2 regions of the Thermoanaerobacter sp. RKWS2 genome follow, and region 1 is predicted to be linked to the other one. Evidence: predicted binding sites of a transcription regulator. Region 1 holds the regulator's gene; the other holds the start of a gene.

What was found. Region 1 encodes ArgR, which controls arginine synthesis, uptake and breakdown. Its sites were predicted from a motif close to ANTGNATAAANATACA; they were not measured.
Region 2: argC (N-acetyl-gamma-glutamyl-phosphate reductase) is a predicted target of ArgR. The motif match lies at 13,346-13,361, and genes of this name have one in related genera.

What each region holds. Positions count from the first base shown of each region.
Region 1 is NZ_CP110888.1:1,263,898-1,280,913, reverse strand. Features, by position in the region: partial or broken gene OEI98_RS15290 (site-specific tyrosine recombinase) at 1-292, opposite strand, end outside; gene spoIIM (stage II sporulation protein M) at 376-999, opposite strand; gene OEI98_RS06570 (endonuclease Q family protein) at 1,067-2,239, opposite strand; gene OEI98_RS06565 (NUDIX hydrolase) at 2,236-2,775, opposite strand; gene OEI98_RS06560 (DUF3866 family protein) at 2,950-4,026, opposite strand; gene OEI98_RS06555 (UDP-N-acetylmuramyl pentapeptide phosphotransferase) at 4,028-4,840, opposite strand; gene OEI98_RS06550 (glycosyltransferase family 2 protein) at 4,852-5,538, opposite strand; gene OEI98_RS06545 (copper transporter) at 5,549-6,475, opposite strand; partial or broken gene steA (putative cytokinetic ring protein SteA) at 6,488-7,608, opposite strand; gene spo0A (sporulation transcription factor Spo0A) at 7,847-8,629, opposite strand; partial or broken gene spoIVB (SpoIVB peptidase) at 8,714-10,026, opposite strand; gene recN (DNA repair protein RecN) at 10,145-11,845, opposite strand; gene OEI98_RS06520 (arginine repressor) at 11,863-12,315, opposite strand; gene OEI98_RS06515 (NAD(+)/NADH kinase) at 12,343-13,194, opposite strand; gene OEI98_RS06510 (TlyA family RNA methyltransferase) at 13,244-14,017, opposite strand; partial or broken gene dxs (1-deoxy-D-xylulose-5-phosphate synthase) at 14,040-15,901, opposite strand; gene OEI98_RS06500 (hypothetical protein) at 15,911-16,498, opposite strand.
Region 2 is NZ_CP110888.1:2,560,946-2,577,961, forward strand. Features, by position in the region: partial or broken gene OEI98_RS13635 (M3 family oligoendopeptidase) at 267-2,029, shown strand; gene argH (argininosuccinate lyase) at 2,107-3,423, opposite strand; partial or broken gene OEI98_RS13645 (argininosuccinate synthase) at 3,404-4,635, opposite strand; gene carB (carbamoyl-phosphate synthase (glutamine-hydrolyzing) large subunit) at 4,649-7,867, opposite strand; partial or broken gene carA (glutamine-hydrolyzing carbamoyl-phosphate synthase small subunit) at 7,854-8,922, opposite strand; partial or broken gene OEI98_RS13660 (acetylornithine transaminase) at 8,924-10,107, opposite strand; gene argB (acetylglutamate kinase) at 10,094-10,993, opposite strand; partial or broken gene argJ (bifunctional glutamate N-acetyltransferase/amino-acid acetyltransferase ArgJ) at 10,990-12,209, opposite strand; gene argC (N-acetyl-gamma-glutamyl-phosphate reductase) at 12,254-13,288, opposite strand; gene OEI98_RS13680 (NADP-dependent isopropanol dehydrogenase) at 13,650-14,708, shown strand; gene OEI98_RS13685 (sulfide/dihydroorotate dehydrogenase-like FAD/NAD-binding protein) at 14,901-15,779, shown strand; gene gltA (NADPH-dependent glutamate synthase) at 15,766-17,016, shown strand, end outside.

The DNA.
Region 1 (17,016 bases):
TCATGTACGTTGGGTCTTCTTCTATTTTCTTTTTCATAAATAAATAATGATAAAAGGCTTTAAGAGAAGAAAGATTTCGAGAAACAGTTGCTTGTGATTTGCCTTTTTTCTTCAAATAGTAAAGATAATTTAATATTGTCGATTTTTTGACATTATAACAGTTTATTCCGATTTCTTCGAGATAATTTAAAAACTGGTTTATGTCTCTGTTATAAGATTCAAGAGTGTTTTTTGACAGTTTTTTGTTCTTTGTTAAAAAATCCAAAAACTCCCCAACCACATTATTTAACATATTCTTTACCCCTACAATTCTTGAATTTTTATAATAAATCCATTAATTATAAATATTCAACATAAATCGTCATTTTCCTTCTTTTATGGTGAAAAAATCGGTAAAAGTAATATATAAGGTGAAAGATAAGATTCTATCAAGCAGCCTATTAATATAACTAAAAACCCTGCATATACCATAAAAGTATAAGATACGAATTGTGATACTAATTCTTCTAAATAAAATTTGCGATTTTTCAAAAGATATAAAGAAAAATTAATAGCCGTTACAGATATAAACAAGATTCCTAATAAGATAAAAATATTTTGAGGCAAAATTCCCATCAATACGAGTAGTATCCCTTTTGTTTCAAATTCTTTTATCAAAACTCCAATAGAAAATCCTAAAATAAAACCTCTTATCCCCACAAGCAAAAATATAAAAGGAATCCCTATAATTGTAGCCCCTAAAATCCATAAAACAAAAACAGTGACAAAATTATTTAGAAGGGATTGTTTAAAAATTTGGGCAGAATTCAAGTCTACAGATTTTGCAATTTGATAAAATTTCGAAATATATCCTATTATTTGCTCCATCTGTATGTCAGTGAGGTTATTAACAGTAAAAGATCCTGCTGCTATTCCTATCATTAAAGACATTACAGCCAACACATACAATAAAAAATTATTTTTAATATGCAAATAAAGATTTCCTTTTAAAAACTTCAAGAATATTGCCCCCTATTTTTTATAAAGCTAATTTAAATTTATGATTCAAAAGGGGACAATATTCCTTTTAAGTTATAGTAACTTTGCCGTATATTCCTCCTCCTCCCGCTGAAACATCCAATTTCCCTTCTCTTCCTCTCAAAATATTTAATGCCTTTGAAGTTCCTATCACTTTCTCTAATTCTTCATAAGGTACATGATGCAAAGCATACAATTCACTTCCAAAGTAATTCACCAATTTTTCGATAGTCTTACCTCCAATATTAGGAATAAATTCTAAGGGAATTTGATAGACATATAAAGGTCTAAAAGGAGGATGTTTTGTATCATAATCTTTAATTTCCTCTATTCTGTCCTTTACACCTAAAACTATATTTGAACTTCCACATTTTAAGCATTTTTTTACAGGAGGTCCTTCCTTCGCAATATAGCCACAATCCAAGCAAAAAGTTCTGTGGTATTTCCCTAATTTAGGATTTAAGCCATAATTTTTTACAATTTCTCTTCCCTTTTCTCTTTTTATAGCCAACAAAATCTCCTCAAAATTTGCCTCTTTTATATCAAAAACATTAAACTCTCTGCCTATTTTTTCTAAAGAATGGGCATCTGAATTGGAAAGAAAAGTTTTATTTTGTAACTCCTCAATCTGATCAGCCATATCAGAGTCCGCGCTAAGGCCTAACTCTACTCCATAAATATATTGATAAAAATCTTTAAAGACATATTTAAGCCTATCAGTAGAACTGCCATAATAACTTTTAAAGGGAGTAAAAACATGGGCGGGAATCACAACCCCGCTGTATTTTTCTGCGATTTCAACAACTTGCACACTTGTAAGATTTACTCGTTGAGAGCTTAGATTTATATTTTTAATGTATTTAGAAATTTCTTGAGAAAACAAAGAAATACTCTCAATATCTCTAAAATAACAAGTTAAATGAGGAGAACCCTTTTCCTCTTTGCCAATTTCTATTTCACTGCCTAAAATCAAAGTAACTTTATTTTTATACCTAAGCCCTCCTTCTTCAAGGGAGAATAATATTCCTTCTTGTATATATTCTTTTAGCTCCTCCAAAATAAGCGGAGAAGCGCCATCTACAATGCCAACTATATCAATTCCCTTTAATATACTTTTTTCTAATATATTTAAAACAGTTAAATTTTTTGAGGCCGCAATTTTTACAGGAGCTCCTTTTATACTCCTTGCAACATGAACATGCAAATCTCCGTAAAATCTCATAAGCTACTCCTCATTTTTAAATAATATAAAATTCCAATTATCGTTTTAGAATCTTTTATTTGATTTTGTAAAATCATTTCCCACAATTCCTCTGGAGTATATTCATATAATTCTAAAAATTCGTCCTCATCAGGTTGAGCAGTGTATTTTTTTAAATCTTTTGCAAAATACAAATACATTTTTTCATTAGAAAAACCGGGAGTAGTATAAAAAGTAATCAAATGCTTTATAAAACTTGCTTCATAACCTGTCTCTTCTAATAACTCTCTTTTAGCACAAATCAAAGGGTCTTCACCCTTTTCTAATTTTCCTGCCGGTATTTCTAATAAAGACTCCTCTGCAGGTTTTCTATACTGTTTGACTAATAAAATCTTTCCTTCTTCATTAACTGCTACTATGGATACACCGCCAGGATGCTCAACTATTTCTCGCGTAGTAACTTTTCCATTAGGCAGTTTTACCTCATCTACTCTTAAATTTATTATTTTCCCTTCAAAAATCTTGTTGGTGTTAACTGTAACTTCTTTTTGTTCCAAAATTCATCTTCCTTTCTATGTATAATTTTAGCAATAAATACATACTATAGAAATGAGGTGAGAAATATGATTATAGTGGGAAACACTCTTTATTATGCTGGAAAATTTTCCACCCTATTATTTTTATTAAAGGAACTAAATAAAAAATACAAAACTTTAGGAGAAGTAATCAAATCAGTTTCGCACTAATTTAAAAGACACATAAAGGGCTGCAGCTCCACAAGCATTAAAAAAGTCTGGCTCACTTTCATAATTTCTTCCCATTGTTGTCAATTTAAGCCCAGATTCTTCTATATATCTTTTAGTAATGGAAGACTCCACAAATTCTATTGTAAATCGCGAAAATACTGGATTCGAAATTATTTGTTCTTTTATTATCTTCTCTTTTTCTCTTTCCATTGTAGGAAAAGTCAAAACACAGGAACTGTTACACAGCTCTAAAACAGTTATAGTATGGTGACTAATCCCTTGATGTCTCTGCCTTTTATCATTAAACCCTATTCTTGGGATAAGTACAGGCTTACCTCCTAATTTACTTGTAGCATCTATTATATGGGCTTGTTCTACCCCTGAAAACCCATATTTGGTTCCTGTGCCTACTATTCCCGGTCCCATCGTTACTATAACAACATCTGCTTTTAACACTTCCTTTGCACCTATCAAAGCAGTATAAATATTTACACATTCATAATCTCCTCCAAAAGCATGTCCAATTGTAACTGTTTTATCTATTATTCCCCTCTTTTTAAGCTCAAAAACTGTATTGCTGAAACTAATAGGCAGACATCCTCCATCTGTCATCACATATGTAATTTTAAGGTTAGGATTTGTACTTTTTAGCACTAAGGCTACAGGCGCTACCATACTGTGAAGTTCTCCAACTATTACAGGTAAATCTTCTAAACTTTCAAACTCTTCAAAAGCAGTATGATAAGGACTGTTTTGCTCCTCCATAGTCAACACATTTATCTGAAAAGGCGTATATCTCAATTTCATAATATGCCCATTTCCCACAGCATCGTATTCAGAGTATTTGAGATTTACAACTATAAAGTCATAGCCACCTGTCCCAAGATTTAAAAGGCGAGCAGTTCGGTTTACATAAACTTTATCTCCTACTTCTATTTTACCAGTTATATCGTCATAATTTAAAGCTAACGCCTTTTCTCCCTCTGACTCAACTTCCACAACAGTTATACCTTCTCTTTGTGCAACAATTTTACTTACTTTAGCTAAATAAACGCTAATCACATTATCTTTCTCCTTTTCTTCCTAACATATCGAGGTAATTTAAGACTTTATTTTTTTCGATTAAAGCAGTTAAAGAATATTTTTCTGTAAAAATATGTAATAAAATTAGCAACGCCAATATTATCAACCTGCCATATAAATCAAAAATAAGAATACTGCTTATTCCCAAAGACATTCCTAAAACATTTGATCCAGTGTCCCCCATCATCACATTTGCTTTTAAATCTTCTGGAAAATACACTAAAAGAATCATAGTCAGCAAGACTAAGAAATGGGGATGGGTTTTCCCGATTATTAGAAAAATTAAAGAAATAACCAAAAAAGTTTTTCCGCATCTTCCAGGTCGCAAGTCTACAAGGTTTAAAAAATTCGTAAAAAGTGCAATTATCAAGGTATTTATTATCAATTCCTCTATATTATTTTTTCCAACATTAAAACTCACATAAAAAGCAATTAAAATTCCTGATAAAGCCTTTAAACTGCCTGTAGTAGGCTTTCCTTTTAAAAGCATAGTTATATGACCCTTTAACCCTCTTACACTTCTGTCTCCTAATACATCATCTATAAAACCGACAAAAGAAATCAGTGATAAGCTCAATAAAATTACCTCTTGATATTCTATTCTAACTCCAAATAAATTGAGAAGTACAATTGACACAAATAAAGCAGGAACAAATACAATACCACCACAAACAGGTATCATAACTTTTTTATAGTTTTCCTTCAAACACAAAGGCTTGTTAATAATGCTATAAAAAAGCTTTTTTGTTATAACTGTCATTATTAAAGGAATTAATATTTTAGTCCAAAACACTATCTCACCTGCTATTCTTTAATATTCTTTGAAAACAACTTATACACTAATACTTTTAGTATATCCCAAAACTGCTTACCTCTGTGCAGGAAGCCTTTCAAGTTTCTCCCTGTAACAGAGTGCGTCATATTCACTTCTACTTCTTTTATTTTATACCCTTTCTTTAATATATCTATTGTCATACCAACTTCTATTCCAAAACCTTTATAAAAAGTTTTTAAACTCTCTAAAACCTCTTTTTTAAAAGCCCTTTGACCTGACAAGACAGATTCAATTTCATATCCTGTAAAGTATTTTACTCCTTTTCTGGCTAAAGTTTTAACAAAGCCAAATCCAGCTTTTATATTTGTCTTTGGAAATTTAGCAATTGTAACATCTGCTTTTCCCTCAAGAACAGGCAATATAAGTTTTTTGACTTCTCGTGACAAAAGACCTACATCTGCATCTAAAAAAACTATCACATCATTTTTTGCATATTTCAAGCCTTCTTTTAAAGCTGTCCCTTTGCCAACATTTCTCTTCATATTGACTATTTTAGCTCCTGCTTTTCTTGCCTTTTCAGCAGTACTATCAGTTGAGCCATCATTTATTACGATGACTTCATCAACTTCTTCAACATCTTTTAATCCCTTTATGGTATCAATTATTCTTTCTTCTTCATTGTAAGCAGGTATCAATACACTAACTTTTTTATTCATCTATCTACCCTCACTTTTTAGAATTAGCAGAGGAATTATGTGTAGAATTGTCAGTATTCATAAAAGAATCTGGCATTAAGCTCATTGCACTTTGCTTAATTCCATAATTTCCTTCTTTACCCTCCATTACCATTATAAGCGACGTCTGCCCTATTATATCCTCCACATTATCTATTGTGGAAATATGCTGTTTTTTATACGCATCAATATAGGAATATTTAGTATCACTTTGTTCAACACCTACAATAGGAACATTAAGTAGCTTCACTTGTTTTATAATGGGAATATCTATAGAAGCTACATTATTATCTTTATTATTACTTCCTCCAGCTATAATTACAAAATCTGTATTACCTGGAATCCCTGTAAAATCTATATAACCATTTGTCTTTAAATAATTAATAAGGTCCACATCCTGACCTGTTACAATTGCATTAGCTAATTTTGAAACTACAAATTCATTCAAATGCTTTTCGTCTACTGTAACTCCATATTTATTAGAAAGGAAGTTTATTAAATTTTGCACTTCCAATTCATCGCCAGTATCAAAACTGTCTTTTATAACAGTAATCGACTCAATAGTAGCTCCTGCCTTTAAAAGAGCATTTCTCATGCCAGAATATATAAACTCATTTGTAGTTTCAATAATCGCTACTTTCACTCCCGTTAATCTATCAGCTACTAACTCAGGAAAAATAATTTGATGATATTGATTGTAATACCCTATCTGTTTATTTAACTCTTGAACAGTGTTTTTTAAATTATTATTTTCTGTTTGTAAATCCTTAAACTTTTGTTCTAACTCGTTTATAATTGCAGTTTGTTGCTCTGAAAAAACTTTTTGGCCATCTAACATAAAACCTATAAAAATTCCAATTCCTAAAGCAATAAAAATAGAAGCAATTGTCAAAACATAGTATTTAATATTTATATTCATAGAAAGTCCTCCTCAAAATCCGATTAAAAGGCGAATTCTAAGTTGTAATAGTTTCAATAGCTGCTGCATAGGTGGTGAAAAATACGCTATTACTCCAAGAGGAATCAATGCTGCCAGTATAATGCTAAATATATAAGAAATTTTAAAAGTTTCTCTGTACAGCTTATTTACTCCTTTGGCATCGATTAATTTTTCTCCTACTTTTAATCGCACTAAAAAAGTGCTGGACATTCCTTTTCTCCCTTTTTCCAGAAAATCAATCATGCTGGAATGGGTCCCTACAGCCACAATTAAGTCAGCACCTTTTTCAAAAGCCAAAAGCATAGCTATATCTTCACTTGTACCTGGAGCCTTAAAAATTTCCGCTTTAAGGCCTAATGCCGTTACTCTTTCCAAGCCCGGCGCTCTTCCGTCGGGATAGGCATGAACAATAATTTCCTTAGCCTTTTTTAAAGCCTCATCGCTTACACTGTCCATATCTCCAATGACTATGTCAGGAACAAGGCCAAACTCTAAAAGAGCATCTGCCCCTCCATCTACCCCTATTAAAATCGGTTTTACATCGTTAATATACTGTTTTATTGTAAACAAATCTTCTTTGTAATCCTTTCCTCTAACAACCACAAGAGCATGTCTATTTTTAAAACGAGTTTTAGTATTAGGTAATTCAACACCACCCAAAATAAAATATTTTTCTTTTTTTGCATATTCCAATGTATTTTCAATAAATTTATCTAATTCAACACCTATGTTTTCGCGACTTTCCTGCAATTTATAGTTTATAACGTCCTTTGTAAGAAGTTTCCCGCTTTTTATAAACACACCATCTTTATATATTTCATTATCTATTATAGTGATTTTGTCATTTTCTTTCAACAAATCAAAAATATCCTTCCCAACATCGTCAATAATTGGAATTCCAGCCTCACATAAAATAGAAGGCCCCATGTTAGGATATCTGCCACTTATAGACTTATCAGCATTTATGACTGCCAAAACTTTTTTTCAACTAAGGATTCAGCAGCCACTTCATCTATATCTCTATGGTCAATTATAGCTATTTCTCCAGAATTTAGTCTTTTTACTAAATTTTTAGTTCTTTTATCCATTTTAATTGTACCTGTTATTTGCATACAAGCTTCCTCCATAAAGTAACATCCCATTGTTTATTATTATAGCATAAAAAATTTTTACATGAAATAAAAAGTCAACATGTCAATCACATAAAATATGCCCTCTATTTGTTTTTTTAACAAACAGAGGACATAACTTATTTGTCGCCGTGAAAATTCAATATTTATCGCCCTATTTTATGTTTGTTGCCCTTTTGAAATGGGAGGTTAAAAAAGAGAAAGCAGGTATCTACCCCTTTTACCCCGCTTTCATCCCCAACCTCAATTTATCAGCAATAAGCGCGATGAATTCTGAGTTTGTCGGCTTACCTTTTTCGTCATTTATAGTATATCCAAAAAGTTCATTTAAGACTTCTGTTTTGCCCCTGCTCCAAGCAACTTCTATTGCATGCCTTATAGCTCTTTCTACTCTGCTAGGAGTAGTATTGTACTTTTCAGCAATTTTAGGATATAACATTTTAGTTACAGAATTTAAATACTCCATATTGCTAATAACAAGAGAAATAGCATCTCTTAGATACATATAGCCTTTTATATGAGCTGGTACTCCTACCTCATGAATAATTTCTGTAATCATTGCTTCAAGGTCATAATTTTTCTTCGCTTTTACCACAGGAAATACAGTCTTTGATACTACATCTAATTCAGGCTCCATAAGCTCAGAAATCCTTTTTGACAACATAGCTAAATCAAAAGGTTTTAAAATATAATAATCTGCCCCTAATGCAATAGCCCGTTGAGTTATTTTTTCTTGGCCTACTGCAGATAAGACTAAAATTTTAGGCTTTTTTAATTGTTCTTCATTTATCTTTTCCAAAACACCAATGCCATCTAAATATGGCATTATAATATCTAAAATTAACAAATCTGGCGGTTGATTTTTAATGAGTTCAATCGCTTGGTTGCCGTCATTGGCAACACCAACCACTTCAATATTTTCTTGAGTAGATAAATACTCAGCTAAAATAGTAGCAAATTCTTTGTTATCATCTGCTATCCCTACTCTAATCTTCTTAACCAATTATTTAACCTCCCATTGCTAATATTAGTATATAATATTTATTCTACATAATAATTGAATTTCCTTCTTTTCCCTTAAAAATTTTTAGTTATTTGTAAAAACCTGCTTATTATTAAGTAGAGTATTCATTTCATTAATCATCCATTCTGCATAAACAGCATATCCTTTTGTAGGGTCATTCACAAAAACGTGAGTAACTGCTCCTACCAGTTTTCCATCTTGTATAATAGGACTACCACTCATACCCTGTATTATGCCTCCAGTCTTTTTTAATAAATTCTTGTCAACAATTTTAATTATCATACTTTTAGGGCTAGGAGTTTCTTGATACGCTTTTTTGATAATTTCAATATCAAATTGCTGTATACCTGTATTATCAATGGTAGCCAATATTTTAGCTGGCCCTTCTTTTATTTGGCTTTGATATGCTATAGGAATCTCGCCATACAAATCGTTCTTAAAGTCTTCATACATATTCCCGTAAATTCCAAATTCAGTGTTTTTTAATATATTCCCTATTGTATCAACTTCTTCTAAAAAAATCCCTTTTAATTCCCCAGGTTTACTTCTTCTTCCTTGGTCAATAGAAGTAATTCGAGAATTCATAATCTCTCCATTTTCTACTGATAACATGTGACCAGTATCTATATCAGTTATAGCATGACCTAAAGCTCCATACATCTTGCTAGTAGGATAATAAAAGGTTAAAGTACCTATACCAGCAGTGTGGTCTCTCACCCAAAGACCTATTCTGTATTGTCTATCCTCTTTTGACTTTATAGGATAAATCGTAGTATAAAAGATATTATTTTTTCTATTTATTTTTAACTTTAAGGCTTTTCCCTGTAATTCATTTGCAATTTGTGTAATGTCTTCTGCTTGCTTTATTTCTATGCCGTTGACTTCTAATATTATATCTCCTATCTGTATTTTCCCTTGCTTATAAGGACTATAAATTTTACCGTCCTCCCCCATTATATCTGAATAGCCTACTACTAATACTCCCTTTGTATTTAACTTGACCCCTATCGCTTGGCCGCCCGGTACTACTTTTATTGTCGGAACGATGTCAACACTGATATGCTTTATAGGAAATATTCCAAAGAGCTTAAAATCCAAATTTACTGTGCCTGTGTTTACCGCTTCTATAGTAATAGGTTCTTTCAAATTTAAAACATTTTTATCTTCTGTCTCATTAATTTTTAAAAAACCTTTTTTATCAGCTTGAAAACTTACTTTTATTGGTATATTAAAGTTATAATTAACTTTTTCACCTTGAAAAAATTTAAAACTTGAGGGAGTTTTCGCTATATCTTGTATAGGAGTAAAATAATTTGCAAATACTAAAAAAAGCTTAAGGATATAAAAAGTAGCAATTTTACCGTATTTTTTGTCATTCTCTCACTTCCTTTTTGCAGCTTATTTTAATCTAAAATTAACTTAACCTTTTTTAAAGCTTTATATACTGTCAATATATTATCCGATAGTAAAAGGAAGTGAGATTAAACTAAAATATTAAATTTTGCTTTTAAATTGAGATGCAATATCTAATAATTCTTTTGAATGTTCTAAAGTAGTCTGAGTAACATGTGATCCTCCCATAATACGAGCTAATTCATTTATTTTACCTTGATAGTCAAGTTTTTCCACATTTATATAAGTTCTTTCATTTTTTGTAATTTTGGAGATTCGATAATGTGTATCTGCCATAGAAGCGATTTGAGGTAAATGAGTCACACAAATCAATTGATGTTTTTTAGAAAGATATGCCATTTTTTCAGCTACTAATTGGGCAGTTTTCCCGCTTATTCCTGTATCAACTTCGTCGAAAATCAAAGTGGAAATTCCATCTGCGGAAGCGAGAATAGTTTTTAATGCCAGCATAATTCTCGAAAGCTCGCCACCAGAAGCAATTTTAGACAAAGGTTTTAAAGGCTCTCCTATATTTGTAGAAATTAAAAATTCAATTTTATCAAATCCTGTTTCAGTAGGTTCTTCCATTTTTTCTATATTCACTTTAAAATAAGCATTTGGCATATTAAGTTCAACTAAAATTTGATTTATATTTTTTTCTATATTATCTGCTATTTGCTTCCTTTTGAGATGTAATGCTTCACCAACTTCTAAAATTTTTTCCCATAACTTTTGCTGCTTAAGCTTCAATTCTTCTTGCTTTTCTTCAAAATTTAATATATTCTCTAATTCTCTTTTTTTATTTTCTTTAAATTCTAAAATATGCTGTATTGTAGGTCCATATTTTCTTTTCAAGGAATTTATTTGATCTAATCGTATTTCTATTTCCTCTAAACTTTGCTGGTTAAAATCTAAGCCATTCAAGTAATCCCGTACCTGTAAAGCACAATCCTCTAATTCATAGAGAATATTCTCCAGCTTATCTTTTAACCCTTTAAGCTTTTCATCTATAGAAAAGGCTGTTTCTAAATTTTTTATTACAACATGTAAATTATCTAAAACAGAAAAGCTCCCACTACCTTCGTACAAAATTTTGTAACTAGAATTCATAGCAGTAAATAATTTTTCGAAATTCATAAGCAAATTTCTTTTTTCTAACAACTGTGTTTCCTCTTCTACGCTCAAATTCGCCTTTTCAATCTCTTCAATTTGATACTTCAAAAGATCAATTGTTTCATTCTTTTCTTTTTCATCTTTAAAAAAACTTGAAATCTCATTTTGTATCTTTCTATATTCTTCTAACAGCTCTTTAAATTTTTCTTTTAAACTTTTAAACTTTTGGTCACCAAAATTATCTAAAATAGAAAGATGTTTTGTATTGTCTAAAAGAAACTGATGCTCATGTTGACCTAAAATATCTACCAAGAAAGCACCTATTTTACTCAAAAAAGAAAGAGGCACTATTCTGCCATTTATCCTACAATAACTTCTTCCACTGCTTGTAATTTCTCTATTTATTATCAAAGTATCATCCTCTTCTAAGCTCAAACCTACTTCTTCTAAAATTTCTACAATTTTATCCTTGTTAGAATCCACAAAAAATATTCCTTCTACGATAGCTTTTTCTTCACCAGTACGTATTATATCTCTACTGGCTCGACTACCTAAAAGCAGCAAAACCGAGTCTATAACTATAGATTTCCCTGCTCCTGTTTCTCCAGTTAATGCATTGAATCCTTCTTCAAATTGTATTTCTGCCTTGTCAATAAGTGCAACGTTTTGGATGCTAAGTGCTAAAAGCATAACAAAACCCCCAAAAATCACTTAACTAACTTTCTGAATTTCTCCAATAGCTCTTGAACAGCTTCTTCATTTCTCACTAAAACAAAAATGGTATTGTCACCTGCTAAAGTTCCAACTATATCTTTCCAATTTAATGTATCAATCGCCTCTGCTGCTGCGGGAGCTGTGCCTGATAACGTTTTTATAGCTATGATATTTCCAGCATAATCCACGCTCACTATAGACTCAGATAATAAAGTCATTAGTCTCTCTGTAATATGGCTATCTACTTTTCCCATCGGGGCGTATTTATATCTTTTTCCATCCTCTGTTAAAACTTTTATCAGTCTCAATTCTTTTATATCTCTTGACACAGTCGCTTGAGTCACATCAATACCTTGTTTTTGAAGTTCAGCTGCTAACTCTTCCTGTGTTTCAATTTCTTTTTCAGATATTATTTCAAGAATTTTAGCGTGTCGAGCTATTTTCATCATAGTAATCTTCACCTCTTTTACTTTTTATCTTTCTGTAAGTTTGTCCCTCAATAAGTCAAAAAAATTGGTATTTTTTACTTTTATAAGATTGGTATATTCATTGCTTTTTTTAATGTAAATTATATCTCTATAATCAAGTTTATATCCCTGTTGTCCGTCGGTTGTTATCATTAAATCTTGATTCTCTTCGCTTATTTCCAACCTGAGGACATCCTCTCGTGAAACTATTATAGACCTTGAATATAAAGTATGGGGACATATAGGTGTTATTATTATAACTTCTACTGTAGGATATACAATAGGACCTCCTGCTGAAAGTGAATAAGCAGTTGAACCAGTAGGAGTTGCAATTATTACTCCATCTGCTAAATAAGTATCTACATAGTTATTATTGACATAGGTATTTATACGAGCCATTCTTGAAAAAGCTCCTCTTGTAATGACAATATCATTCAAAGCTCTAAAATTAATAATCTCCATATCATTTTTAACTACATTTGCCTCTAGCATCATCCTTTTTTCTACTGTATATTCTCCTTTATATATTTTATCTAAAGAAACAAACACCTCATTTACATCTACTTCCGTAAGAAATCCAAGATGACCTAAATTCACGGCAAAAATAGGCGTGTCAAAAGGCGCACAAAGCCTTGCAACATTTAAAATAGTACCATCTCCACCTAAAGCAATTATAAAATCGCATTTACTATATATATCTGTAGATTTTCTACCGTATTCATCATAACCCATTTTAGACGCAACTATTTCGTTAAGATATGGTTCAGAACCATGCTCCAATAGCCATTTTACTACAGATTTTGTCACTTCTAAGTCTTTATCTTTATTAATATTTGGAATTACACCGACTTTTTTCATTATAATATCACCACATTTATCATATTCTACAAAAAAACAAATTTTCCTGCTACAAATTTTTAAATGCCTCTTTTACAATTTTCGTAATGTCAAAATTGTGTTGCTTTTCAATTCCCTTTTTGCCGTAAATTAAATATTCTATATTGCCTTCTGCCCCTTTTATAGGAGAATAGGTAATACCTATTATACCGTAGTTAAACTTTTGAAACAAAGTCACAATTTTTTCAATCACTTCCCTATGAACGGCCGGGTCTCTCAGGACGCCTTTTTTACCTACTTTTTCTCTCCCTGCTTCAAATTGAGGTTTTATTAAAGCTATCAAATCTCCCTCTGGTTTTAAAAATTTATCTGCAGAAGGTATAACAAGTTCAAGGGAGATAAAAGAAACGTCTATTGTGATCATGTCCACTATTTCAGGCAATGTCTCTAAAAATCTTATATTAGTCTTTTCCATGTTTATGACCCGAGGGTCATTTCTTAAACTCCAATCCAATTGCCCGTATCCTACATCTACAGCATATACTTTCAAAGCACCGTGTTTTAAAAGACAGTCAGTAAAACCTCCTGTGGAAGCTCCAATGTCTAAGGCAATCTTGCCAGTCACATTAATATTAAACGTTTCTATCGCTTTTTGTAACTTTAGCCCACCTCTACTTACATAAGGTAAAGAATTAGTTTTTACTTCAATTGAAGATTCTATGTTGACAAACTCTCCAGCTTTTTCAATTTTCTTGCCATCAACATATACTTCTCCTGCCATAATAGAAGCTTTTGCTTTTTCTCTTGAGGAGAAAAAACCTTTTTGAACAAGCAAAACATCCAATCTTTCTTTTTTGAAGCCATATTTACCTCATTTCCTTATATTTTTGTAGTATAGTATTTGCGATAGACTCGGCATCTAAATTGTATTTTTTAAACAAGTTTTCCACATCTCCGTGTTCAATAAATTTATCAGGAAACCCTAAACGCAAAACTGGCTTATATATTCCATTAGAATTTAAAAGCTCGAGTATAGCGCTTCCAACACCACCAGCTATGACATTGTCTTCCACTGTAACAATAAATTTAACTTTGTTTGAGATATCCAAAATCAGCTCTTCATCTACAGGTTTGACAAATCTCAAATTGACAATAAAGGGTTGCAAATCAGAAGCTTTTAAAATTTCTTTTGCTTCTAACACCTTTCCTACCATTCTTCCTAATGCAAAAATTGCTATTTCTGTTCCTTCAGAAATTAACTCTGCCTTTCCAAACTCTATACTGCATTCTCTTGTAATATCGAATTCTCCTGCTTTTCCCCTTGGATACCTTATGGCAACAGGGAAGTCAAGATTTCTTGATAATTTAACCATTTCAACTAATTCATTGGCATCTTTAGGAGACATAATCGCTATATTAGGTATAGGCCTCAAATATGATAGGTCAAAAACTCCTTGATGGGTTTCTCCATCCTCTCCTACAATTCCCGCTCTATCAATTGCAAAAACAACAGGTAATTTTTGTATACATACATCGTGTATAAGCTGGTCATAAGCTCTTTGTAAAAAGGTAGAATACACTGCAAAATAAGGTTTATATCCTTGTACTGCCATTCCTGCTGCAAAGGTAGTAGCATGCTGCTCTGCTATTCCTACATCAAAAAATCTTTCAGGAATCAATTTTGCAAAATGAATAAGCCCTGTTCCCTCTGGCATGGCAGCAGTTATTGCAACAATTTTGTCATCTTTTAATGCCATTTCAGTAAGAGTCTTCCCAAATACATCAGAATAAGTCGCCTGCCCCTCATTTACAAACTTACCTGTTTGTATGTCAAAAGGAGCTGCAGAATGAAATTTATCAGGAAATTTTTCTGCAAATTTATAGCCTTTGCCTTTTTTTGTGATAACATGTACTAAAATAGGTCCTTTTATTTTCTTTGCTCTTTCTAAAACCTCTATTAGGCTATCAACGTCATGTCCGTCAATAGGTCCTAAATATGTAAAGCCCATCTCTTCAAAAAACATTCCTGGCACTACTAACTGTTTTACAGAATCCTTAATTCTTTCAATGTATTTATGAAGGCTTTTTCCTATTGGAGGTACAATATTGAGTAAATTATCAACCTCTTGTTTTAATTTGTTGTAAGTAGGGTCAGTTCTAAGTTTACTTAAATACAAAGATAAACTACCTACGTTTTCCGAAATAGACATCTCATTGTGATTTAGCACGACAATCAAATCTGTTTTAGACCTTCCTGCATTATTTAATGCTTCAAAAGCCATGCCACCTGTCAAAGCTCCATCACCGATTACCGCTACAACAGAATATTTTTCACCCTTTAAATCTCTTGCCTTGGCAATACCCAATGCTGCAGATATAGAGGTGCTACTGTGACCTGCTCCAAATATATCATGCACACTTTCCGTTCTTTTAGTATAACCAGAAAGGCCATTGAATTTCCTTAAAGTATCAAACTGGTCTTTCCTACCTGTAATTATTTTATGTACATAACATTGATGCCCAACATCCCAAATTATTTTGTCAACAGGTGAATTAAAAACATAGTGAAGTGCAACTGTAAGTTCAACAATTCCAAGGTTTGAAGCTAAATGCCCACCTGTTTTAGACACCTTTTCTATTAAAAACTGGCGTATTTCTTCACAAAGCAGTGGAAAGTCCTTTTTGTCAATTTTTTTAAATCATAAGGGCTGTTAATTTGTTCTAACATTTAAAACCCTCACTTTCTTTTTTTCCTTTTATTATTTTTATAATCGGGCAAAATCTTTATACCCGTGTTTTTTTCTATCCAAGCAAAAATTACAGCAACTGTATAAACAATAGACTGGCTTTTAGCTATACCTATATTTTTACCAATAGCTTTTCCTCCAATTGTAATGGCAGATAATAAACCTCCTAAAATCGCAGTATAAATAGAACCTTTGGGTCCCTCAAAAGCTAATTTTACAATTATTGCCATCAGAGCAGCACCAGAAACAATTCCAGAAATATCTCCTACTACGTCATTGCAAAAATTAGCCACAATATTAGCATTTCTAAGAAGTTTTATGGCTTCCTTTGCTCCAAATACTTTTTTAGCCGCCATTGCATGAAAAGGTTCTTCTCTGCCTGAAATTACTGCTGTACCTATTATATCAAAAATTATACCAATTAACACTATAAAACCAAGAATACAAAAGGCTACAAGGAGATTGCTCTCTTTTAATGCAACATCAGAAAAAAAATTTAATATAGTGGCAAGAAAAAAGGTTATAATAGTTATATGTAAAATCCACTTATAATTCGTATTTATGTTTTTATTTTTCATAATAAAAAAAGACCTCCTACATGTATAAAGGCAAAGTGGTAGCATATTGGGTAAACTTTGCGGCTTAGGTCCAGTAGGATTTCCCAAGCGTGCACTGAACGTCGCCGTTCAGCGGTTCCCCTTTAAGCCCGCTTTTACCTTGTCGCCAAAGGTAAGACTGGACTACCACTTAGTCCGCACCGTAATCCCCAATATGCCGCCCGGCAAGGCGCAGCCTAGGAGTTTTCCTCAACAGAGGGACTAACCCCTATCCTCTTTTGCAATTCGGGTTTCATCAGCAATAGCCAGTAATTCAAGAGCTCTTTGAATTATGGCTTACAACTGATATCCACCCGAATCACTCAAGGCAGGCTACACTGTCCGCAGCTTTATGGCCGCGAGACAGGTTCATCCTACCCCGTAGCCTGTAAAAGCCACGCAAGTAGGTCTCCGCGGAGGAAGGGTCAACGCCCACATGCCATTGTGGATCGCCCCCCTCCTTAACTCCCAGCACCAGCCCCCAACTGGGCGTTGAAAGC
Region 2 (17,016 bases), 1.3 Mb from region 1:
CCTTTGTGTTATTACTGTATATTAACATTATATACAGTAATAACGGTTTTGTCAATACTTTATTGTGAAAATTTACCTCAGAGCGTGATACAGCAGCTATTAAAAATAAAATAGCATATTCTTTAAAAAGAGGAACATAATAAAACGCTCAAAAATCCTTAAAAAAGCAATATTGACCAGTTTGTTAATCTTACAATTTGACTTCTTTTTTGAATTGGTTTACAATCAAATTGATAAAAATTATATAAAAATGGGGGAAAAGTAAAATGAGATGGTCGTTAGAAAAGCTTTATACCTCCTTTGACAGCGAAGAATTTAAAAAAGACAACGAAAAGATACTTTCATCAATTGAACACATAAAAAAGTGGTGCGAGAAAAACCTCCAAACAGATGAAAATGCAAAAGAAAAGCTTGAGTACTACATAAAGTTTAAAAATGAACTGGGAGACCTTTTAGTAAAAGTGAGGGGCTTTTCTTTGCTCTCTTTAAGTGTAGATGTTAAAAATGAAAAAGCCCTCAAAGCAGTTGAAACCCTTGAAAATGTTACAACAATGCTGGCAGAGCCTGAAACAAAATTCAAAAGGTGGCTTTTAAACCTCAAAAACGTAGATGAAATAATAGAATCCTCTTCATACCTCAAATCTCATGAGTTTTACGTAAAAGAAACAATAAAGGAAGCCGAACACCTCCTATCAGAAAAAGAAGAAATAATACTGGCAAAAATGAAAAACACGGGTTCAGAAGCATGGGCAAAGTTACATGAGTTTTTAACCTCCACACTACTTGTAGATATAAACATAAATGGAGAAGAAAAAAACTGCCTCTTTCAGTTGTCAGAAACATGGCTTATGACAAGGACCCTTACATAAGGAAGACTGCCTACTTTGCAGAGTTAAATTCCTACAAAAAGATAGAAGAAGCCTCAGCCGCCTGTCTAAACGGAATAAAAGGTGAAGTCCTCACTGTAACAGAATTGAGAAAATACTCTTCTCCCCTCGAAATGACGTTACAGCGCTCTCGTATGAATTTTGAAACCTTTGATGCAATGTTAAAAGCCATAGAAGAATATTTACCAGTATTTAGAAAGTATTTAAAAGAAAAAGCAAAGCTTTTAGGTCACAAAGAAGGACTTCCTTTCTATGACCTCTTTGCCCCTGTAGGAAAACTGGACAAAAAACTTACCTTTGAAGAGGCTAGAGAATTCATTGTAGAAAACTTCAAGTCTTTCAGTGAAGACCTGGCAGAATTTGCAGATAACGCTTTTAGAAATAATTGGATTGATGCAGAACCTAGAGAAGGCAAGAGAGGAGGAGCCTTTTGCTTTAACCTGCATCCAATAAAAGAAAGCAGAATTCTCGCAAACTTTGATGGAAATTTTTCTAATGTTTTGACATTAGCCCACGAATTAGGACATGGATACCACGGCCATCTACTGGCAGATGAAACATTAATCAACTCAAGGTACCCTATGCCCATAGCTGAAACTGCCTCTATCTTTAATGAGCACATAATAGTAAACTCCGCATTAAAAACGGCAACTAATGAAGAAAAACTGTCAATTATAGAAAATTCTCTCCAGCGCTCCACTCAAACCATAGTCGATATTTACTCAAGATTTTTATTTGAAAATGAACTCCTAAAAAGGCGAAAAGACCATTCCTTATCTGTGGAAGAACTAAAACAAATGATGATAGATGCTCAGAAAAAAACTTATGGAGATGGACTTGACCAAAATTATATGCACCCTTACATGTGGATAAATAAACCCCACTATTACGATGCTGACTTAAACTATTACAATTTCCCTTACGCTTTTGGTGAACTATTTGTAAAAGGCCTAATTTGCAAGTACAATCAAGAAGGAGAAAAATTCGTAGAGGAGTACAAAGAACTTTTATCCCAAACAGGCAAGAAAAATCTTTACGAATTAGGAAAAATCGTGGGATTTGACATACATTCTATCGACTTCTGGAGAAAATCTCTCGATGTCATAAAAGAAGAAATAGAACAATTTATTTCACTGATATGACCCCAAACCCAAACAAAAGGGGTGGTTCCTTTTGTTTGGGTTCTGAACTGTCCCCTTTGTTTGGGAGGGCTAAGTTTTTATATCTTTGGTGCACCTATAGTTTTTCTTTTCTTCAATATATTTTTAAGATCTATCGCCCCATATATATCTTTTTCTATTACATCGCTGAATTTTTTAAGTTCTTCAAGTGATAACTCTTCAATTGGTAAGTTTCGTTCTATCGCATATAAGACAACTTTGCCTGCAATTTCATGGGCGGTCCTAAAAGGAATACCTTTTTGTACAAGATAGTCTGCAAAATCTGTAGCATTCATGTAACCATATTTTGCGGCCTTTCCCATGTTGTCAGTCTTTACTTTAATTGTCTTTATCATTTCTGTAAAAACTCTTAAAGACATTTTTAAAGTGTCTATTCCATCAAACAAAGCCTCTTTATCCTCCTGCATGTCTTTGTTATATGCAAGAGGGAGTCCTTTCATCACAGTAAGTATTGTAATCAAATCGCCGTAAACCCTGCCGGTTTTGCCCCTTATTAGTTCTGCTGCATCGGGGTTTTTCTTTTGTGGCATCATACTGCTTCCTGTTGAAAATCTGTCGTCCATCTCAATAAAATCAAATTCTTTGGTGGACCACAAAATTAATTCCTCACAGAATCTGCTCAAATGCATCATTGTTATAGAGGCAAAGCTTAAAAATTCTATTACAAAGTCTCTATCGCTTACACCATCCATGCTGTTTAAAGTTATATCATCGAACCCTAAAAGAGATGCCACGTATTTTCTATCAATATCAAAGGTGGTACCAGCAAGTGCACCAGAGCCCAAAGGCATCACATTGACTCTTTTTTTCATATCTAAAAGCCTTGATAAATCTCTTTTAAACATTTCAACATAGGCAAGAAGATAATGGCCAAAAGTCACAGGCTGTGCCCTTTGCAGATGCGTATATCCCGGCATAATCGCTTCTTTATAAGTTTCAGCCATTTCTTTTAATGTATCTATAAGTTTTATTAAATCCTCTTTTATTTTGTCTATCTCATCTCTTAAATAAAGCCTTTCATCTGTCGCAACTTGGTCGTTTCGACTTCTTCCTGTGTGAAGTTTGCGCCCTGTATCGCCTATTTTCTCAGTTAAAAGCCTTTCAACATAAGAATGAACATCTTCATCATTTGGTATCTCTCCAACATTGGTTTCATCAAGAATTTCCTTTAACCCTTTTTCTATTAAATTGAGTTCATCTTCTGTCAGCACTCCAGCTTTATAAAGTCCTTTTGCATGGGCAATTGAGCCTAATATGTCATGCTTTAAAAGCCTAATATCAAAAGAAATGGAGGAATTAAACTCCTCCATTAGTTTGTCCGTCTCGCTTTTAAACCTACCTCCCCACAGCTTCATCCATATCCTTCCTCTCCATTTCCCTCAACGCCTTAATTTTTAAAGAAAGTCCAAAGAGATTTATGAATCCTTCTGCATCTTTTTGATTATAAACCTCATCTTTACCAAAAGTTACAAATTCTTCATTGTAAAGAGAATAAGGAGATTTTGCACCAGCGTTTATGACATTTCCTTTATAAAGCTTTAGCCTCACAACACCAGTTACATTTTTTTGGGTCTCCTCAACGAAGGCATCCAGAGCCGTTTTAAGTGGTGAAAACCACAAACCGTTGTAAACAAGGTCTGCATATTTTTGTGAAACCAAATCCTTAAACCTCATTGTTTCCTTATCAAGCACAAGATATTCAAGTTCTTTGTGAGCAGCGTGAAGCAGTGTCCCTGCAGGAGTTTCATAAACACCGCGAGATTTCATCCCTACAAGCCTATTTTCAACAATGTCGGCTATCCCCACACCGTTTCTTCCTGCAATTACGTTTAATTCTTCTATTAATTTGACAGGTTCTAAAGCTTTGCCGTTTACTTTCACAGGTATGCCCTTTTCAAATTCTATAACTACATATTCCGGCTTATCTGGGGCTTTGTCAGGTGGGGTGGTTATATCGTAAAGGTCGCTTTTAGGCTCATTCCAGGGGTCTTCAAGGTCGCCACCTTCATGGCTTATATGCCACAAGTTATTATCGACACTGTATATTTTTTCTTTAGTAACAGGGATTGGAATCCCTTTCTTTTTCGCATAGTCTATTTCATCTTCCCTTGATTTTAAATCCCATATCCTCCACGGGGCTATGATTTTTATTGAAGGGTCAAGAGCATGTATTGATACCTCAAACCTCACCTGGTCATTGCCTTTGCCTGTCGCACCATGAGCTATTGCCTTTGCACCTCTTTGTGGGCAATCTCCACAAGTTTTTTGGCAATTAAAGGTCTCGCCATTGAAGTGCCTAAAAGGTATTTCCCTTCGTAAACAGCACCAGCCTTTAAAGTAGGAAATATATAATCTTTGACAAATTCTTCTTTTACGTCTTCAATATATACTTTACTGGCACCACTCGCTAAAGCCTTGTCTTTTATATGTTTAAGTTCTTCTCCCTGTCCTACATCAATGCAAGCCGCTATTATCTCACATTCATAGTTTTCTTTAAGCCATGGTATAATTACTGATGTGTCAAGTCCTCCTGAATAAGCAAGTACCACTTTTTCGCCTTTTAACATTTTTAAACACTCCTTACAAAACCAAATTTTTGACATTATCCTTTTGTATTTCTTGATATTCATTTACAGATAAAATGGACAAGCCGTTTATATTTACTTTTGACACAGCATTTAATGCCGCTTTTATAGTATCTATAGATGTAAAAAGAGGAATTCTATATTCTACTGATGTTCTTCTTAACTTAAATCCCGTATTATCAGGTTTTTTACCTTTTGTCGGTGTATTTACTACAGCGTCAAAATATCCATCCTTCAGCAATTTTATTGCATTGTCAAGAGACATAATATTTACATGAATACCCATCAAACTCAAATACTTACCTGTCCTGTATGTGGCATATATTTCATAACTTAAGCCCTGCAATTTTTCTACTAAAGATACTGCTTCTTGAAAATCTCTTTCCGCTATTGAAAGAAGAATCTTACCTTTTTTAGGTATTTTAAGGCCTGCTCCTTCTAAAGCTTTGTAAAGTGCTCCTTCATAGCTTAAATCTATACCCATTATTTCTCCAGTTGATTTCATTTCAGGACTTAGTGAAACTTCAACATCTGTCAATTTTTCCATAGAAAATACGGGAGCTTTTACAACCGTATATGGGGTCTGCGGCCATAAACCGCCTTTATAACTTAACTCTTTTAGCCTTTTGCCTAAGGCCACTTCTACTGCGAGTTTTACCATAGGTATACCCGTTGCTTTGCTCATAATAGGTACAGTACGTGAAGCTCTGGGATTTACTTCTAACACGTATACAGTGCCTTCTTTTACAGCAAATTGAATATTTATAAGTCCTTTTACATTTAAAGCTTTTGAAATCTTCTCTGTGTATTCGATAATAGTGTTTATCTCCCGTTCAGACAAATTTCTTGCAGGATATATTGAGAAACTATCTCCTGAATGCACTCCAGCTCTTTCTATGTGCTCCATTATTCCGGGTATTAATACACACTCACCATCTGAAACTGCATCAACTTCTACTTCTCTTCCATCTATATATTTATCTATTAAAACAGGTTTGCCTGGAGATACTTGGGTTGCATTTGAAACATAGTCGATTATCTCTTGAAGTGTGTTAACTTTTTCCATGGATTGACCGCCTATAACATAGGATGGCCTTACAAGAAGTGGAAAACCAAGTTTTAAGGCTATATCTTTTGCATCTCCTACTGTTAATGCATATTCGCCTTTAGGTTGATTGATGTTTAGCTCTTTTAAAAGTTTTGAGAATTTTTCCCTGTCTTCACTTATGTCAATACTTTCATGCGATGTGCCTAATATTTTCACTCCGTTTTTGACTAACTCTTCTGTAAGATTTATCGCTGTCTGGCCGCCAAACATTACCATTACACCAAGTGGTTTTTCTTTTTCATATATGTTTAAAACATCCTCCAATGTAATAGGCTCAAAGTACAACCTGTCTCCCGTGTCAAAGTCTGTGCTGACAGTTTCAGGATTGTTGTTTATTATGATAGATTTAATTCCAGCATCTCTTAAAGCCCACAAGGCTTTAACAGAACAGTAATCAAACTCAATTCCCTGACCAATTCTTATAGGACCAGAACCTATTACAATTACCTTTGGTATATCATGGGTCTCAACTTCGTCTTCCTCACAATAAGTTGAATATATATATTGTGTAATTGATTCAAACTCTGCTGCACAGGTATCTACCATTTTATAAGAAGGATATATACCATATTTTTTCCTCAATGTTCTCACATCTTCTTCTTTAATTCCCTTTATCGTTGCAATCTCTCTATCTGAAAAGCCCATTCTCTTTGCTTTTTTAAGAATCTCTTCCCTTAACTCATTTTTCTCTATTTCCCTTTCCATATTTATAATATTTAAAAGCTTATTTAAAAACCATTTGTCTATTTTTGTAACGTCATTTATATAATCAATGTCTATATCGCGGCGAAGAGCTTCTGCTATATAAAATAGCCTCATGTCATTAGGAACTGATATGCCTTTTAGTATTTCTTCTGTTTTCATGCCTTTTATATTGTTTAATCGAAGGCCGTAAGCTTTTATCTCTAATGACCTTACGGCCTTCAAGAGGGAGGCTTCAAAAGACCTTTCTATTGCCATTACTTCTCCTGTCGCCTTCATCTGTGTACCTATTTTTCTATCAGTAGTATAAAATTTGTCAAAAGGCCATCTCGGTATTTTTGTCACAACATAATCCAGTGCAGGTTCAAAAAATGCAGTTGTTTTACCTGTTACAGGATTTTTTATTTCATCAAGTCTAAGCCCTATTGCAATTTTTGCAGCAACCTTTGCAATAGGATAACCTGTCGCTTTTGATGCCAGTGCGCTTGAACGACTAACCCTTGGGTTTACTTCTATAACGTAGTATTTGTGGCTTTGGGGATCTAAAGCAAATTGGATATTACATCCTCCCTCAATTTTTAAAGCCTTGATTATTTTAATACTTGCACTTCTTAACATTTGATATTCGTAATCTGACAAAGTCTGCACTGGCGCTACAACTATACTATCTCCTGTATGAACTCCTACAGGATCAAAATTTTCCATGCTACAGATGGTAATACAATTATCAGCAGCATCTCTCATTACTTCAAACTCTATTTCTTTCCATCCATACAGAGATTTTTCAACAAGTACTTCTTGAGCCATGCTTTTTTTAAGACCTAAATCCACAATCGATATAAGTTCTTCGTCATTGTGGGCTATACCACCGCCTGTACCTCCGAGTGTATATGCAGGCCTTATTATCAAAGGATAACCGTAATTTTTAGCAAATTTAAGTGCATCCTCTACATTTGTGACTGTGATACTTTCAGCAACTGGCTCTCTTATTTCCTGCATTTTTCTTTTAAAAAGTTCTCTATCTTCTGCAGTTTTTATTGACTCAAAAGAAGTTCCTAAAAGTTTTACATTATATTTATCTAAAATTCCTTCTTCTTTAAGTTTGACAGCAAGATTAAGCCCTGTCTGTCCTCCTAAGGTAGCAAGAATTCCATCGGGTTTTTCTTTAGCTATTATTTTTTCAACTACAGAAACAGTAGGATTTTCAATATAAACAATATCTGCTATATCAGTATCAGTCATTATGGTAGCTGGATTGTTGTTTACCAGAACGACTTGTACCCCTTCTTCTTTTAAGGATTTACAGGCTTGGGTTCCTGAATAATCAAACTCCGCTGCTTGCCCTATTATAATAGGGCCTGAGCCTATTACCAGAACCTTACTAATATCCTTATACTTCGGCAAAATAAGACCTCCTTTTGTAAACCATGACTATATCCATGAATTTATCAAAAATATCTGTTGAATCACGGGGTCCAGGACATGCCTCAGGATGATACTGCACAGAAAAAACTGGCAGAAACTTATGCATAATGCCTTCTACTGTTCCATCGTTTAAGTTTATATGGGTTACAGTTATCTTGTCTTTATCTATTGACTCATCTTCAACAGCGTATCCGTGGTTTTGAGAAGTTATATAGTCTTTATTTGTTAGTAAATCCTTAACAGGTTGATTTGCACCTCTGTGGCCAAATTTCATCTTTACTGTATTACATCCAAGAGCAATGGCTATTATTTGATGCCCTAAGCATATTCCAAGCACAGGTTTTATACCTATAAATTGTTTAGTAAGTTCTATTGCATAAACTGCATCTTTAGGGTCTCCTGGTCCATTTGAAAGAAATATTGCATCGGGATTTATTTGCATAACATCATCATAACTTGTATTATAAGGAAACACATAAATATCAAACCCAACAGAATTTAGCATCTTTAAAATACTTTTTTGTGCCAAGGTCAATAAAAGCAAGTTTTGGGCCAATACCCGCTATACGATATGACCTTTTTGTAGAAACTTCTTCTAAAAGATTTGTTTGGTCAAATTCTATGTCGTCGTCAGGGTTACAAGTTATAATTCCTCTCATAGTTCCATTTTCTCTAAGCTTTTTTGTCAAAGCCCTTGTATCAATTCCCGATAATACTGGTATGTTGTGCTTATCAAGATAGCTTAAAAGCGACTCCTCACTTTGAAAATTACTAGGCTTATCGCAATATTCCCGTACCACAAATCCTCTTATATAAGGCTTTTCTGATTGAAAGTCGTATTTGTTAATGCCGTAATTTCCTATTAAAGGATATGTCATGACAACTATTTGACCTGCATAAGATGGATCTGTTATGGCTTCTTGATAGCCTGTCATACCTGTGGTAAAAACAACCTCTCCATATCCTTTTTTGTTTTTGCTTATTAACTCACCTTCAAATATGCTTCCATCCTCAAGTTTTAAATAACCTTTCATGCTAAAACCCCATTTCACAAAGTACATCCTCCAGTATTATTAACGCCGTATCTATTTCCTCTTCTGTCACAGTAAGAGGAGGGACAAATCTTAAAACATTGTGACTGATACAATTTATAAGTAAGCCTTTTTCCATTGCCTTTGTCACAATATCCGAAGCCTCTTCCATATCCATTTGACAGCCTATCATAAGGCCCTTTCCTCTCACCTCTTTTATGACACTGTATTTCTCCTTTAAATTTTTAAGTTTTCTCCTAAAATACTCGCCTTTTTGAGCCACACTATCTAAAAAGCCTTCCTTTGTTATTTCATTCATAACCGCAATTCCTGCGGCACAAGCAAGGGGATTTCCTCCAAATGTGGAGGCATGGTCTCCCGGTTGAAAAACAGCTTTATCCTCTTTTGCGACAATAGCTCCTATTGGGAAGCCTCCCCCAATCCCTTTGCCAAAGTCATAATGTCAGGAGTTATGCCGTAATGTTCATATCCAAAAAGTTTTCCTGTACGACCTATACCTGTCTGAACTTCGTCTATTATAAAGAGAATGTCATTTTCATCACATATCTCTCTTGCCGCCTTTATATACTCTGGTATAGCTTCATGGATACCGCCTTCACCTTGCACTACTTCAAGCATAATCGCACACACTTCATCATCAATAGCTTCATAAAGAGCATCAATATCATTAAAAGGTACATATTTAAAACCAGAGAGAAGTGGGCCAAAACCTTTGTGATACTTCTCTTGACCTGTCGCAGTAAGTGCCCCAAAAGTTCTACCGTGAAAAGAATTTTTGGCAGATATAACTTTATACCTTTTATCACCGTATTTTAATGAGGCATATTTTCTGGCAAGTTTTATTGCGCCTTCATTTGCTTCTGCACCACTATTTGCAAAAAATACCTTATTCCCAAAGGAGTTTTCCGCGATTATCTTTGCAAGTTGTATCTGATTCTCATTCCAATAAAGATTAGAACAGTGTATAAGTTTTTCGGATTGGTTCTTTATAGCATCAACTAATGCCGGATGACAATGCCCCAATGAATTTACTGCAATGCCTGCAACAAAATCGAGATAAACATTCCCTTTGTCATCCCACACTTTTGTCCCTTTCCCCTCCACCAGGGTAATAGGGTATCTGCTGTAAGTATTCATTACATATTTCTTATCATCAACGCTTATCATCATCAAAACATTCCTTTCCTATCATAGTTCCTATTCCTTCATCAGTAAAAATTTCAAGAAGCAGTGAATGTGTAAGCCTTCCGTCAATGATGTGAGCTCTTTTTACTCCATTTTCAACAGCTTTTATGCAACATTCAAGTTTTGGTATCATTCCACCGTTTATGCGTCCCGAATTCATAAATTCTTTTGCGTGCTCTAAGTCCATTCGGGATATTAGGCTACTTTTATCATTTATATTTGATAGAATTCCTTCGACATCTGTAAGTAAAATTAGTTTTTCAGCCTTTAATGCTTCTGCGATTTTTCCTGCTGCAGTATCCGCATTTACATTGTACGTTTTGCCGTCATCTCCGAAAGATGTCGGTGCAATAACAGGTATATAGCCTTTTTCCAGCATCATCGTTATTACATCTATGTTTACATCTACAATTTTTCCTACGTATCCTATGTCGCCATTCGATGTGTCCTTTTCCGCCTTTAAAAGTTTGCCATCTTTTCCACTTATGCCAATCGCCTGACCGCCTAATTCATTGATCATAGATACAATTTCCTTATTAATGCGCCCCACTAGTACCATTTCAACAACTTCCATAGTTACCTCGTCAGTAACCCGCAGTCCCTTCACAAACTTTGACTCTATGCCTAATCTTTTTAGCATGTTATTTATTTCTGGTCCACCGCCATGTACAACTACAGGATTTAATCCTACAAATTTCATCAATACAATGTCCTGCATTACCATTCTTTTTAAATTGCAGTCTAACATTGCACTTCCACCATATTTTATTACAACAGTCTTGCCAGAAAACTTCTTAATGTATGGGAGTGCTTCTATTAAAACATGGGCTTTTGCAATTTCATCGCCAAACTTCTCTTTTCTAATCATGTCCTGTAACTCCCATTGATTTTCACATAGTCATAGCTTAAATCGCACCCCCAAGAAGTCGCAGTACATTCCCCGGCTTTCATATCTACAGTTAGAGTAATTTCTTTTTCTTTTAAAATTTCTTTGGCTAAAGCCTCATCAAAAAAGATGTATCCGCCGTTTTCACAAACTTTAACCTCTCCCTTCACGCTTTTTAAATATATGTCAACTCTACTTACGTCAAAATCTGCCCCTGAATACCCCACTGCCGCGAGAATCCTTCCCCAGTTGGCATCTTCACCGAATATAGCTGTCTTTACAAGATTTGAGTTTACGATAGACTTTGCAGCTAATCTTGCATCTTTTTCAGTTTTTGCATTTATTACATTTACTTCCATGAATTTAGTTGCTCCTTCCCCATCCTTCACAATAAGTTTTGCAAGAGTTTTATTCACATACTCTAAGGCTTTATAAAACACATCAAATTCATGAGTCCCTTCTTCTATTGTTTTGTTTTGCGCTTCCCCATTTGCAAGTATTATCGCTGTATCATTTGTGCTCATATCTCCATCAACAGAAATCATGTTATAAGTTTTGTCTACAGTTTCTTTAAAAGCTTTATTTAATGCAACCTTAGTTATATTAGCATCTGTAAGTATAAAAGAAAGCATTGTGGCCATATTTGGATGTATCATACCTGACCCTTTCGCAAACCCTGTCATTGTAACAATTTTACCTTCTATTACAAACTTGGCTGTCACACCTTTTAAAAAGGTATCTGTTGTCATTATAGCTTCAGCCGCCTGGTACCCACCCTCTGTTGAAAGATTTTCTGCCGCAGCCTCAATCCCTTTTAAAACTTTTTCCATAGGAAGAGGTACTCCAATAACTCCTGTAGAACATACCAGCACATTTTCTTCATCTATTTTAAGAAGTTGTGACACTTTTTTTGCCATGTTAACCGCATCCTCAAAGCCTTTTTCTCCTGTGCAGGCATTGGCATTGCCACTGTTTATAATGATCGCCTGTGCTATACCTTTTTCTATTCTTTTCATATCAAGAAGGACTGGCGCCGCTTTAACCTTATTCGTTGTAAATACTGCTGCTGCATTTGCCACTTTTTCTGAATATATTAATGCAATATCCTTTTTACTTTTTTTATCCCTGCAAAAATGCCTGAGGCTAAAAAGCCTTTTGGCAGTTCAATGCTTCCTTCTAAAATCTCCAACTCTTCCATTATCAAATCCTCCAAATCCCTTTATTTTTTGTTTGTGGTTTTATCTAAGGATATATTGGAACTATATCAAGTCCAGTATTTTCATTTATTCCAAACATAATATTCATATTTTGCACTGCCTGGCCTGACGCTCCTTTGACAAGATTGTCAATAGCAGACATAACTATTAGAGTACTTGTATGTTTATCAATCTCAAACCCTATGTGGCAAAAGTTTGAACCATACACGTTTTTTGTTGCGGGGTAATTACCAGGTTGTAACACTTTTACAAAATACTCATTTTTATAAAAATCGGTGTAAACATTATAAACAGTGTTTACATCCATATCTTTTTTTAGTTTGCAATACATAGTACTTAAAATTCCTCTTGTCATTGGCGTAAGGTGGGGAGTAAACACAACTGACACTTTTTCACCAAAAACTTTTGAAAGCTCTTGCTCAATCTCTGGGATATGTCTATGCTTTGCAACATTATACGCTTTTATGTTTTCATTGCATTCTGCATACATATTGTTATGGGAGAGATTGTGACCTGCACCTGATACACCTGACTTTGAATCAACAATTACATTCCCCTCTATTATGCCATTTTTCAAAAGAGGCATAAGTCCTAATATAACGCTTGTAGGATAACATCCAGGATTTCCTACAACTTGAGCCTCTTTTATAGTATCTCTGTAAACTTCCGGAAGACCATATACCCTTTTAATACCTTCATAATTTTCATAATCTCCACCATACCATTCTTTATAGACAGAGTAATCGTCAAATCTAAAGTCAGCTCCTAAGTCAATCACCTTTACTCCTTTTTTTACAGCTTCTCTGGCGATTTTTGAAGCATGACCTGAAGGCAAAGCCGTAAATATGACATCGCATTCTGACATTGCCTTTTCTAGGCTTAACTCTTCCAACTCTTTGTCGCAAAAACCAATGAGGGATGAATAAACATCCGAAATTGCTTTGGTATTATAACTTTGAGAAGAAAGATATTTTATCTCTACTTTTTCATGCTTTGAGAGAATTCTTATAAGTTCGACTCCTGTATAACCCGTTGCCCCAAATATTCCTACTCTCACCATTTAAAGTGCCTCCCTCTTTTACATCCCCTGTCATTTATTAATATATATACGCTTTGATTTATATTTATGCATAAAGTGTTAAAAAAATATTTTTTAATGCATAAATACAATATTTAATTTATAATTATACAACTTTTATTTTACATTATACCACCATAAAAAATTTTTTCAAGAGTTTTTCATAAAAAATTTCGTTAAATTATTTCGCAAAAATAAAAAATAATGATTGACAAATTCCTAACGATGTGTTATATTATAAATTGTATACTGTATACAATTATAAAATAAATTATTAATAATTAACGGGTTAGCTAGTATTCACATTAATAACTTTCCCAGTATTTCAGGAGGTGTCTTAATAATGAAAGGTTTTGCAATGCTCAGTATCGGTAAAGTCGGTTGGATTGAAAAAGAAAAGCCTACTCCCGGCCCTTTTGACGCTATCGTAAGACCTCTAGCTGTGGCCCCTTGCACTTCGGACGTTCATACCGTTTTTGAAGGTGCTATTGGCGAAAGACATAACATGATACTCGGTCACGAAGCTGTAGGTGAAGTAGTTGAAGTAGGTAGTGAGGTAAAAGATTTTAAACCTGGTGATCGCGTTGTTGTACCAGCTATTACCCCTGATTGGCGAACCTCTGAAGTACAAAGAGGATATCACCAACACTCTGGTGGAATGCTGGCAGGCTGGAAATTTTCGAATATAAAAGATGGTGTTTTTGGTGAATTTTTTCATGTGAACGATGCTGATATGAATTTAGCACATCTGCCTAAGGAAATTCCATTGGAAGCTGCAGTTATGATTCCCGATATGATGACTACTGGCTTTCACGGAGCCGAACTGGCAGAAATAGAATTAGGTGCAACGGTAGCGGTTTTGGGTATTGGTCCAGTAGGTCTTATGGCAGTCGCTGGTGCCAAATTGCGGGGTGCTGGAAGAATTATTGCAGTAGGCAGTAGACCTGTTTGTGTAGATGCTGCAAAATACTATGGAGCTACTGATATTGTAAACTATAAAAATGGTCCTATCGAAAGCCAGATTATGGATTTAACGGAAGGCAAAGGTGTTGATGCTGCCATCATCGCTGGAGGAAATGCTGACATTATGGCTACAGCAGTTAAGATTGTTAAACCAGGCGGCACCATCGCTAATGTAAATTATTTTGGCGAAGGAGATGTTCTGCCTGTTCCTCGTCTTGAATGGGGTTGCGGCATGGCTCATAAAGCTATAAAAGGCGGTTTATGCCCTGGTGGACGTCTAAGAATGGAAAGACTGATTGACCTTGTTTTTTATAAGCGTGTCGATCCTTCCAAACTCGTCACTCATGTTTTTCAAGGATTTGATAATATTGAAAAAGCTCTAATGCTGATGAAAGATAAACCAAAAGACCTAATCAAACCTGTTGTGATATTAACATAAAAATGGGGACTTAAACCCCCATTTTTATGTTGATAAAGCTAAATACAACGGTTTTTTTGTGACACATCGGCCTTTTGTTAAAAAATAACAATAAATAGTTATTTTCGTAACATTTTTATTGTCATTAATACTAATAATATCTTCGAAAGTGATAAAATATTGCTGAAATCTTAATAGAAGAGGAGGATTATCATGTTCAAAATTTTAGAAAAAAGAGAATTGGCACCTTCCATCAAGTTGTTTGTAATAGAGGCACCACTAGTGGCTAAAAAAGCAAGGCCAGGCCAATTCGTTATACTAAGGATAAAAGAAGGAGGAGAGCGGATTCCCCTTACTATTGCGGACTACGATGCCCAGAATGGCACTGTTACAATAGTATTCCAAGAGGTAGGTAAAACCACCCGTGAGCTGGGGACTTTGGAAGCGGGAGACTATATAGAGGACTTTGTTGGCCCATTAGGAGTTCCAGTGGAGTTTCCTAATCACAAGAAAGTTTTAGGAATAGGCGGAGGCCTTGGTATTGCTCCACTTTATCCTAAACTCAAAATGCTTCATCAGCAGGGGGTAGAAGTAGTTTCTATTATAGGTGCTAGGACAGCTGAATTGCTAATCTTGGAAGAAGAGATAAAAGCTGTAAGTGACAGGATGTATATCTGCACCGACGATGGCTCAAAAGGCCGCCATGGGTTTGTCACAGTAGTACTTAAAGAGCTTTTAGAACAAGGTGAAAAATTTGATGAGATTATTATCATAGGTCCCCCGATTTTGATGAAAATAGGAAGCGAAATTACCAAGCCCTATGGCATACCCACTATGGTGAGCCTTAATCCCATAATGGTAGACGGCACAGGCATGTGCGGTGGGTGTCGTGTCACCGTAGACGGAGAAATCAAATTTGCTTGCGTTGATGGTCCGGCTTTCGACGGCCATAAAGTAGATTTCGATGAACTAATAAAAAGATTGGCCACTTATAAGGAGGAAGAAAAAATTTCCCTCGAAAGATTTAATGAAGCTCATGAATGCAAATTAATCAACAAAATAGAAGGAGCTGATAAAGATGCCGTTAAATAGAAGCAAAAAGAAAACACCCATGCCTACCCAAAAGCCTGAAGTCCGCAGGCGTAATTTTAACGAAGTAGCTTTGGGCTATTCGGAAGAAGAGGCAGTTAGTGAAGCCCAGAGGTGCCTTCAGTGTAAAAAACCAGGATGTGTTGAAGGGTGCCCCGTTCAGGTACAAATTCCCCAGTTTATAAAACGTATTGCAGAAAGAGATTTTGAAGGAGCTATAAAGATTATAAAAGAAACCAACAGCTTGCCCGCCATATGTGGCAGAGTCTGTCCACAAGAAGCACAATGCGAGAAAAACTGTGTTTTGGGCAAAGTAGGTGAACCTGTGGCCATAGGTCGCCTAGAACGGTTCGCAGCAGACTGGGAGAGAACAAAAGGTATCCGTCCCCCGGTAATTCCTAAAAAGCTTGGTAAAAAAGTGGCCATCATCGGTTCCGGGCCCGCCGGTCTCACCTGTGCAGGAGATTTGGCTAAACTCGGCTATGATGTAACGATCTTTGAAGCTCTTCACAAACCCGGCGGCGTACTGGTATACGGTATTCCTGAATTCAGGCTACCGAAAATTATAGTGGAACAAGAAGTAAAGTTTATACAACAGCTGGGCGTAGAAATTAAAACCAACATGGTTATGGGCAAAGTTCTGACGATAGACGACCTTTTTGAAATGGGGTATGAGGCTGTCTTTATCAGCACCGGAGCTGGCCTCCCGAAATTTATGGGCATACCTGGTGAAAACTACCTTGGCGTGTATTCAGCCAACGAGTTTCTAACCAGAATAAACCTGATGAAAGCCTATTCTTTTCCCAACACTGACACCCCCATAAAGGTAGGCAAAAAAGTAGCAGTAATAGGGGGTGGCAATGTAGCTATGGATGCAGCCAGGTCTGCTCTAAGAATGGGAGCTGACGAAGTTCATATTGTGTATCGCCGTTCTGAAGAAGAAATGCCCGCAAGAAAAGAAGAATTCGAGAACGCTAAAGAGGAAAGTATTATATTTGATTTCCTCACAAATCCAGTGAGAATAATAGGTAACGAAAATGGTTGGGTCAAAGGTATTGAGTGTATCCGCATGGAACTTGGAGAACCTAACGCTTCGGGTCGTCGTCGTCCAGTTCCTATAACGGGTTCTGAATTTATTATGGATGTTGATACGGTAGTAATCGCCATAGGTACTGGCCCTAATCCCCTCCTCACAAAGACCACTGAAGGCTTAGAACTTACAAAACACGGTTATATCGCT